DNA from 3 places in the Staphylococcus sp. SUC_1.2 genome. Region 1 is predicted to be linked to each of the others. Evidence: riboswitches for the same ligand, from Rfam matches in the RefSeq annotation. Region 1 holds a riboswitch; each other region holds the start of a gene.
What was found. A riboswitch is a leader RNA that binds a small molecule or an ion and turns the genes downstream of it on or off. The one in region 1 is predicted to bind S-adenosylmethionine.
Positions count from the first base shown of each region.

Region 1 (3,290 bases):
TAAACGATCTCTAATTCCAATTAAGCGCATATCCGTAACATATTCACTTTTGTTTTTTGAGAATAGTTTCAATGCATCAATTTCACGATCTTTACCGCTTACAGTTGCATCAAAATCTTCTTTTTGTTTAGTAACTTGCTTTTTATTTTGTATGCGTTCTTTCTCTAGGGCTTCGTCATGTGACGCTTTCATTTGCTTTTCTTTTAAGTCGTATTCTTCTTTTGTTTTCTGTTTAATATTGTTTTTACTTTTAAGTGTAACTAAGAATAATATTAAACAGATAATTGCAACTACAATTGCTACGATTAAACCAATTTCGATTGGTCCAAATGAATTCATTAAATCAACGCTCCTTTAATCTATCAGTAAATCTAATTATAATGGAAACTATCTATAATTTCGACAATTTCTTTATATTATTTAAAGCGTTTATTAAGCTTGAACAGCATCTTTTAATACATTGACTTTATCTAATTTCTCCCATGGTAACAATACATCTGTTCTACCAAAGTGACCATAAGCAGCAGTTTGTTTGTATATAGGATGCTTTAAATCTAACATTTTAATGATACCTGCTGGACGTAAATCAAAGTTAGCTCTAACAGCTTCAACAAGTTGAGCTTCAGAAACTTTGCCCGTTTTAAATGTATCAATTGAAATTGAAACTGGTTCAGCCACGCCAATAGCATAAGCAAGTTGTACTTCACATTGGTCTGCTAGTCCTGCAGCAACAATATTTTTAGCTACATATCTTGCCGCATAAGCTGCTGATCGGTCTACTTTAGTTGGGTCTTTACCACTAAAGCAACCTCCTCCATGACGTGCATAACCACCATAAGTATCAACAATGATTTTACGTCCTGTTAATCCAGCATCACCTTGAGGTCCACCGATAACAAATCTTCCAGTAGGATTGATAAAGAATTTCGTTTCATTATCAATTAATCCTTCAGGAACTGTTGGGTATATGACATGTTCTTTAATGTCACTTTGAATTTGTTCTAATTCAATGTCATCCGCATGTTGAGATGATACTACAATCGTGTCAATACGCTTAGGTTTATCTGATTCGTCGTATTCAACTGTTACTTGAACTTTACCATCCGGTCTTAAATAGTTTAAAATTCCATCTTTACGTACATCAGATAAACGTTTAGCTAATTGATGAGATAAAAAGATAGGTAAAGGCATATATGTTTCTGTTTCATTTGTAGCATATCCGAACATTAAACCTTGGTCACCGGCACCAGTAGCTTCAATCTCTTCTTCTGAAATATCATTTCTGTATTCAAGTGCTTTGTCAACACCTTGTGCAATATCAGGTGACTGCTCATCGATTGCAGTTAAAACTGCCATAGTTTGGTAATCATAGCCATATTTAGCACGAGTATAGCCAATACCTTTAATTGTTTCTCTTACAACTTTAGGGATATCTACATAGGTTGATGTAGATATTTCACCTGAAATTAGAGCCATTCCAGTTGTTACAGTAGTTTCACAAGCAACACGTGCATTGGGGTCATCTTTTAAGATTTCATCTAAAATGGCATCAGATACTTGGTCAGCAATCTTATCTGGATGTCCTTCTGTCACTGATTCTGAAGTAAATAAACGTTTATTGTAAGTCATGATTTGCTCCTTTTATAACTATATTTACGAAAATTCTCTTTTAAATGTGAGCTCAAAAATAAAAGAGCCTTCTTCACTATTCAAGACAGAGAGAAGGCTCTTAAACGTCCATTCGCTCTTATCGTTCAGACGAATATATGTCTGCAAACGGTTTGGCACCTTTCTTTTAAAAAAGAGGTTGCTGGGTTTCATTGGGTCCATGTCCCTCCACCACTCAGGATAAGAGAATCCGTTAAGAACTATACTACCTAATTCATTTATTAATGTCAATTTTGTTTTTAAATGGTTTTTGTTTTTTCCAGGTGGAATAATTACGGCATTATGTTATACTATTTTCATGTAAAGGCTTACAATATTGAATTTCTATAACACACGCTGGAGGGATTGGGTATGTCAGTAGATACATACGGCGAAACACCTAAAATTAAAAAATTATTGGAAAAAGAAAGCTCTCTTTTTCAGCTTTCAACAACTCAACTTTATTACAAAATTATGGATAATAATGAAGGAGAATTAACTGAACTTGGTGCTATCAATGCGAGCACAGGTAAATACACTGGACGTTCACCTAAAGATAAATTCATTGTTACAGAACCTTCTTATAAAGATAATATTCATTGGGGAGATATCAACCAACCTATCGATGAAGAAACTTTCTTAAATCTCTACTCTAAAGTTTTAGACTATCTTGATAAAAAAGACGAACTTTACGTTTTTAATGGTTATGCAGGTAGTGACAAAGACACACAATTGAAACTTACAGTTATCAATGAACTTGCATGGCACAACCTTTTTGCTCAAAACATGTTTATCCGCCCAGATTCTAAAGAAGAAGCTAGTAATATAAAACCTAACTTCACAATTGTTTCAGCACCTCACTTTAAAGCTGATCCTGAAGTTGATGGAACTAAATCTGAAACTTTTGTTATCATTTCATTCAAACATAAAACCATTTTAATTGGTGGTACAGAGTATGCTGGTGAGATGAAAAAAGGTATCTTCTCAGTAATGAACTATTTGCTTCCAATGCAAGATATTATGAGTATGCATTGTTCTGCGAATGTTGGAGATAAAGGAGACGTAGCCTTATTCTTCGGATTATCAGGTACAGGTAAAACAACTTTATCAGCAGCACCTGATAGAAAATTGATTGGTGATGATGAACACGGTTGGAATAAAAACGGTATTTTCAATATTGAAGGTGGTTGTTACGCAAAAGCAATCAACCTTTCTAAAGAAAAAGAACCTCAAATTTATAACGCGATTCAATACGGTACTATATTAGAGAATACTGTGGTTAACGAGCGTGGTGTTGTTGATTTCGATGATAATTCATATACTGAAAATACACGTGCTGCCTATCCAATTCATCACATTGATAATATTGTATTACCATCTAAAGCAGCACATCCTAATACAATAATTTTCTTAACTGCTGACGCATTTGGTGTACTTCCACCTATTGCTAAATTAACTAAATCTCAAGCGATGTACCATTTCTTAAGTGGTTTCACTTCTAAATTAGCTGGAACTGAGCGTGGCGTTACTGAACCAGAACCATCATTCTCAACTTGTTTTGGTGCACCTTTCTTACCACTTAATCCTAATAAATATGCAGATTTATTAGGTGAACTAATAGATAAACATGATGTTGATGTATA
Region 1 is NZ_JANJPM010000022.1:7,054-10,343, forward strand. Features, by position in the region: gene NR218_RS08470 (hypothetical protein) at 1-339, opposite strand, end outside; gene metK (methionine adenosyltransferase) at 433-1,629, opposite strand; SAM riboswitch class I at 1,745-1,855, opposite strand; gene pckA (phosphoenolpyruvate carboxykinase (ATP)) at 2,020-3,290, shown strand, end outside.

Region 2 (3,290 bases), on a different contig from region 1:
ACCATTTTTATTCCAGCCATGTTCATCATCGCCAATTAATTTGCGAGTTGGCGTCGCTGATAATGTTGTTTTTCCTGTACCAGATAATCCAAAGAATAGAGCAACATCACCTTTTTCTCCAACATTGGCAGAACAATGCATACTCATAATATCTTGCATAGGTAATAAGTAGTTCATCACTGAAAAGATACCTTTTTTCATTTCTCCAGCGTATTCAGTACCACCAATTAAAATCACTTTATGTTTAAATGAAACAATAATAAATGTTTCAGAATGAGTACCGTCAACATCTGGATTGGCTTTAAAATGAGGGGCAGAAACGATAGTGAAATTTGGCTTAATATGACTTGCTTCCTCAATAGATTCAGGTCGGATAAACATGTTTTGTGCAAATAAATTATGCCATGCAAGCTCATTGATAATTTTTAATTTTAATTGTGAGTCTTTATCACTTCCGGCATAACCGTTAAAAACGTATAATTCATCTTTTTGATCTAAATAATCTAATACTTTGTTGTATAATTTTAAAAACACGTCTTCATCTATAGGTTGATTAATGTCTCCCCAATCAATATTGTCTCGATATGAAGGTTCGTTAACGATAAATTTATCTTTTGGTGAACGACCAGTATATTTACCTGTACTCATATTAATTGCGCCAAGTTCAGTAAGTTCACCTTCATTATTATTTAAAATCTTGTAATAAAGCTGAGTAGTAGAAAGTTGAAATAAAGTCGTTTCCTTCTCTAATAAGTGTTTGATTTTAGGTGTTTCACTGTATGTATCTATTGACATACAACATCCCTCCAAATATCTATTCATTTATATGTGTAAGCCCTTACATTAAAAAGTATAACATAATAATTTAATTATTCCATTGTAAATAAAAGAACATTTAAAAATCAAAATTGACAATTTTAAAGTATTTATGTAGTATAGGTCTTAACGGATTCTCTTATCCTGAGTGGTGGAGGGACATGGACCCAATGAAACCCAGCAACCTCTTTTTTTAAAAGAAAGGTGCCAAACCGTTTGCAGACGCAATATTTGTCTGAACGATAAGAGCGAATGGACGTTTAAGAGCCTTCTCTCTATCTAGATAGTTGAGAAGGCTCTTTTATTTTAAGCTCATTGTCAAAAGAGAATTTTCGTAAATATAGTTAAAAAAAGGAGCAAATCATGACTTATAATAAACGTTTATTTACATCAGAGTCAGTGACAGAAGGGCATCCAGATAAAATCGCCGATCAAGTATCTGATGCGATTTTAGATGAAATTTTAAAAGATGATCCTAATGCACGTGTCGCTTGTGAAACAACAGTAACAACAGGTATGGCTTTAATTTCTGGTGAAATTTCAACGTCTACATATGTAGATATTCCTAAAGTAGTACGAGAAACAATCAAAAATATTGGTTATACAAGAGCTAAATATGGTTACGATTATCAAACAATGGCTGTTTTAACAGCTATTGATGAACAATCACCTGATATTGCCCAAGGTGTAGATAAAGCACTTGAGTATCGCAATGATATATCTGAAGAAGAAATTGAAGCAACAGGTGCCGGAGACCAAGGATTAATGTTTGGTTATGCAACAAATGAAACCGAAACATATATGCCGCTTCCAATCTTTTTATCACATCAACTAGCGAAACGCTTATCAGATGTGCGTAAAGACGGTACCTTAGGTTATTTACGTCCAGATGGTAAAGTTCAAGTAACAGTAGAATACGATGAAAATGATAAACCTAAACGTATTGACACGATTGTGGTATCTTCTCAACATGCTGAAGACATTGAATTAGAACAAATCCAAAAAGATATTAAAGAGCATGTCATTTATCCGACTGTGCCTGAAGGTTTAATTGATGATGAAACTAAATTCTTTATTAATCCAACTGGTCGATTTGTTATTGGGGGTCCTCAAGGAGATGCTGGTTTAACTGGAAGAAAAATTATTGTAGATACATATGGTGGTTATGCTCGTCATGGAGGTGGCTGTTTCAGTGGTAAAGATCCTACAAAAGTAGATCGCTCTGCGGCATATGCAGCGAGATATGTTGCAAAAAATATTGTAGCAGCTGGATTAGCTGAGCAATGTGAAGTGCAATTAGCTTATGCAATTGGTGTAGCAGAACCTGTATCTATTGCTATTGATACATTTAAAACAGGTAAAGTTTCTGAAGGACAATTAGTTGAAGCGGTAAGAAAACATTTTGATTTAAGACCAGCAGGTATCATTAAAATGCTTGACTTAAAACATCCTATTTACAAACAAACAGCTGCATACGGACATTTTGGTCGTACTGATGTATTGTTACCATGGGAAAAATTAGATAAAGTGAATGTCCTAAAAGATGCCGTTCAAAAATAACATAGGATATATAGCAGTTAATTAGGTTAAACCTCGAAATTATCGTCTATTTCTATTATAATAGATAGATATTGACAGTTTAAAAGGAGCGTTATCTAATGAATTCATTTGGACCGGTTGAGATTGGTTTAATTGCAGCGATAATCATAGCGATTATATGTTTTATTCTATTTTTAGTTGCTTTGAAAAGTAAAAATAATATGAAACACAAAGCGAATGAAGAGTACAATCTCAAGGAGCAACAACTCAAATCTTCACATGAGGAAGCACTTGAAAAAGAACGTATTGAAAATAAAAAACAAGTAACGAAACAAAAAGAAGAATTTGAAGTTACAGTTAATGGAAAAGAACGTGAAATTGATGCTTTGAAATTATTTTCTAAAAATAAAAGTGAATACGTGACTGATTTGAGACTCATTGGTATTAGAGACCGTTTAGTTAAAGAAAAACGTATTAGACGTGAAGATATGCATATAATGGCTAATATTTTTTTACCAAGTAATGAGTTTAATAATATTCAACGTATTAGCCATCTTGTGCTTACTAGAACTGGTTTATATATCATTGATTCACAATTATTAAAAGGTCATGTTTATAATGGAATTAGTGGCGCACAATTTCAAGAATTACCAATGCTGAAGCAAGTATTTGATACACTTGATTTAAATACACAAGCGCCTCAAACGTTAGTTCTTGATCAACATGAAGATAATCATTCGAAACTATCATTTATTAATTATTCTGATCAACTTTCTGCAATTGAGAAGTTGGCTACAGATTTACAAACAGAATTAGGACTTAAATATACGCCAACATCAATTTTATATTTTAATCCTAAACATGATAAAGACGTAACGATTTCAAACTATGCACAAAGTTCAAGTGTTAAGGTTTTAGTTGGTCCTGAACAACTT
Region 2 is NZ_JANJPM010000023.1:23,696-26,985, reverse strand. Features, by position in the region: gene pckA (phosphoenolpyruvate carboxykinase (ATP)) at 1-795, opposite strand, end outside; SAM riboswitch class I at 953-1,065, shown strand; gene metK (methionine adenosyltransferase) at 1,180-2,376, shown strand; gene NR218_RS08815 (NERD domain-containing protein) at 2,475-3,290, shown strand, end outside.
Region 2: it holds a riboswitch for S-adenosylmethionine, as region 1 does, so the genes downstream of both, metK (methionine adenosyltransferase) here and metK (methionine adenosyltransferase) in region 1, are expected to answer to the same signal.

Region 3 (3,290 bases), on a different contig from region 1:
TTAAATTGTAATTAATTTTAGGAGGGGATTCTCGTGGCAGTACCGAGCGAATTAAAATATTCTAAAGAACATGAATGGGTAAAAGTTGAAGGCAACACAGTAACAATTGGTATTACTGAATACGCACAAGGTGAATTAGGTGATATCGTATTCGTTGAATTACCAGAAGTTGATGACGAAATCAACGAAGGGGATACTTTTGGTAGTGTAGAATCAGTTAAAACTGTTTCTGAATTATATGCGCCAGTATCTGGTAAAGTTGTTGAATCAAATGAAGAATTAGAAGATAGTCCTGAGTTTGTTAACGAATCACCATATGAGAAAGCATGGATGGTTAAAGTTGAACTTAGCGATGAAAGCCAATTAGATGATTTATTATCAGCTGATCAATACAAAGAAATGATTGGTGAATAATTAATTTAAACTCCTTGATTGCGGTCATGGAGTTTTTATTTTGCCTATTTTTTGTAAATAATAATCAACAAATTTTAAAATTTATACTTTGTTGATATAAAATGTTAAGTAATCGTAAATAATGTTTAATCTATTAGCGTTATGTGAAAAAGTAACTGATTGTTTATTATCGACTTAGAAGGTGGATTATCATGGCAATTTTAAATAAAGTTATTATTGTTGAAGGCAAATCTGATAAGAAGAGAGTACAACAAGTCATCGCTGAACCTATAAATATTATTTGTACGCATGGTACAATGAGTATTGATAAATTAGATGACATGATTGAAACATTATATGAAAAGCAAGTCTTTGTTCTAGCAGACTCAGATGACGAAGGTGAAAAGATAAGAAAATGGTTTAAACGTCATCTTAGCGAATGTGAACATATCTATGTGGATAAAACATTTTGTGAGGTAGCTAGATGCCCAAAGAATTATCTTGCGCATGTATTGAGTAAACATGGTTTTACAGTTCGTAAAGAGAAACGTCTAATTCCTAATTTAACGACTGAAAGGTTAGTAATCATGCATGAGTAAATCTGTAGAAATAGAAGATATTTGTGAGAATTTTAATAAAGAAAAACATCTAATTTTTGGATACACACCGATGTGTGGTACTTGTAAAATGTCAGAGCGAATGCTAGATATTGCGAATGAAATACTACAATTACCCGTTAAAAAAATCGATTTGAATTACCATCCTAAATATAGTGAGCGTAACAAAATTATGTCAGTTCCTGTTCTAATAGTAATGAATAAAGATATAGAAATAGATAGAATCTATGCTTTTCAATCTGTTCCTTATTTGTTAGAAAAGTTAAAATAATTATTGACGAAATTATAGTGCAATGGTAGGATATAAATTAATTAAATAGTGCGAAAATTCTTATCAAGAGAGGTGGAGGGATGTGCCCTATGAAGCCCGGCAACCGTCTAGTTATAGAAATGGTGCCAATTCACATAAAGTTGATTACTTTAGAAGATGAGAGAAAGATGAATCAATGCTTTCTCAACTTTGCTAAAGTGAGAAAGCATTTTTTAATTACATAATGATTTTTAAGGAGGCACTAAACGTGATTGAGTTAAATCAAGTTGTAAAACGTTATCACACTAAAGATAAAGATGTACTAGCAGTTGATAACGTTAACTTAAATATAGAAACGGGCTCTATTTTCGGAGTTATCGGATTCTCTGGTGCTGGTAAAAGTACGTTAATCAGAATGTTCAATAATTTAGAAGAACCTACTTCTGGCGATATTATTATAGATGGCGATAATATTAACAAACTTTCAAAAGCAGAATTAAGAAGAAAACGACAAAAAGTAAGTATGGTATTCCAACACTTTAATTTATTATGGTCACGAACAGTACTTCGAAATATCACGTTCCCTTTAGAAATTGCAGGGTATTCTAAAACCAAAGCAAATGAAAGGGCGAAAGAATTAATTGACCTTGTTGGTTTAAATGGCAGAGAAAATGCTTATCCATCAGAATTATCAGGTGGGCAGAAACAACGTGTGGGTATTGCAAGAGCTTTGGCTAATGAACCTGACGTCCTCTTATGTGACGAAGCTACAAGCGCATTAGATCCACAAACAACAGATGAGATTTTAGACCTACTGCTAAAAATTAAAGAACGTGAAAACCTTACAATCGTGATTATCACTCATGAAATGCATGTTATCAGACGTGTTTGTGATGAAGTAGCCGTTATGGAAAGTGGACGTGTAATTGAGCAAGGTAAAGTAACGCAAGTATTTGAAAATCCACAACATGAAGTTACAAGACGATTTGTGAAAGATGATTTGGATGATGATTTTGAAGAATCAATCAAACATCTAGAACCATTAGATTCAGATGCATACATTGTTAGACTTAATTTCAATGGTGGTAATACGACTGAACCAGTTGTATCTTACATAAGTAAAACGCATAACATTGATATAAATATTCTTGAAGCAAACATAAAAAATACCCGTGGTGGTTCTGTCGGGTTCTTGGTGGTTCATATTCCACATATTGCTGAAACAGAGTTTGAGACATTTAAAGAAGATTTACATCAGCAACATGTAAATGTGGAGGTGGTTAAGCATGGATAAATCTTATGGTGATATTTTTAAAGAGATGATTACAATGCCTAACGTCCAATGGCCTGAAGTATGGCAAGCCATTTATGAAACATTATATATGACTGTAGTTTCAACTATTTTCGCATTTATTTTTGGATTGATTTTAGGAGTATTATTATTCTTATCAGCTAAGAGTAATTCTAAAGGTGCTAGAGTCTTTTATAGCATCGTTTCATTTATTGTTAACTTATTCCGAGCGATTCCATTTATCATTTTAATCTTGTTATTAATTCCATTTACAAGTGTGATCCTTGGAACAATAAGTGGTCCAACTGGTGCCTTACCAGCTCTAGTTATTGGTGCAGCACCATTCTATGCAAGATTAGTAGAAATTGCCTTCAAAGAAATAGATAAAGGTGTTATCGAAGCGGCTTGGTCAATGGGAGCTAGTACTTGGACAGTTGTCCGAAAAGTATTACTACCTGAGGCAATGCCAGCACTAGTTTCAGGTATTACTGTAACAGCAATCGCATTAGTTGGTTCTACTGCAATTGCAGGTGTAATTGGTGCAGGTGGTTTAGGTAACTTAGCTTACTTAACAGGTTTCACTCGTAACCAAAACGATGTCATTTTAGTTTCAACTGTATTTATTTTAATTATCGTATTTATAATTCAATTTATTGGGGATTGGATTACAAATAAAATTGACAAACGCTAAAAGAAAAGAGGAATGATTCAATGAAAAAACTTTTAAGCTTATTTTTAG
Region 3 is NZ_JANJPM010000045.1:1,381-4,670, reverse strand. Features, by position in the region: gene gcvH (glycine cleavage system protein GcvH) at 34-414, shown strand; gene NR218_RS11665 (toprim domain-containing protein) at 606-992, shown strand; gene NR218_RS11660 (thioredoxin family protein) at 985-1,281, shown strand; SAM riboswitch class I at 1,339-1,444, shown strand; gene NR218_RS11655 (methionine ABC transporter ATP-binding protein) at 1,529-2,554, shown strand; gene NR218_RS11650 (methionine ABC transporter permease) at 2,547-3,242, shown strand; gene NR218_RS11645 (MetQ/NlpA family ABC transporter substrate-binding protein) at 3,263-3,290, shown strand, end outside.
Region 3: it holds a riboswitch for S-adenosylmethionine, as region 1 does, so the genes downstream of both, NR218_RS11655 (methionine ABC transporter ATP-binding protein) here and metK (methionine adenosyltransferase) in region 1, are expected to answer to the same signal.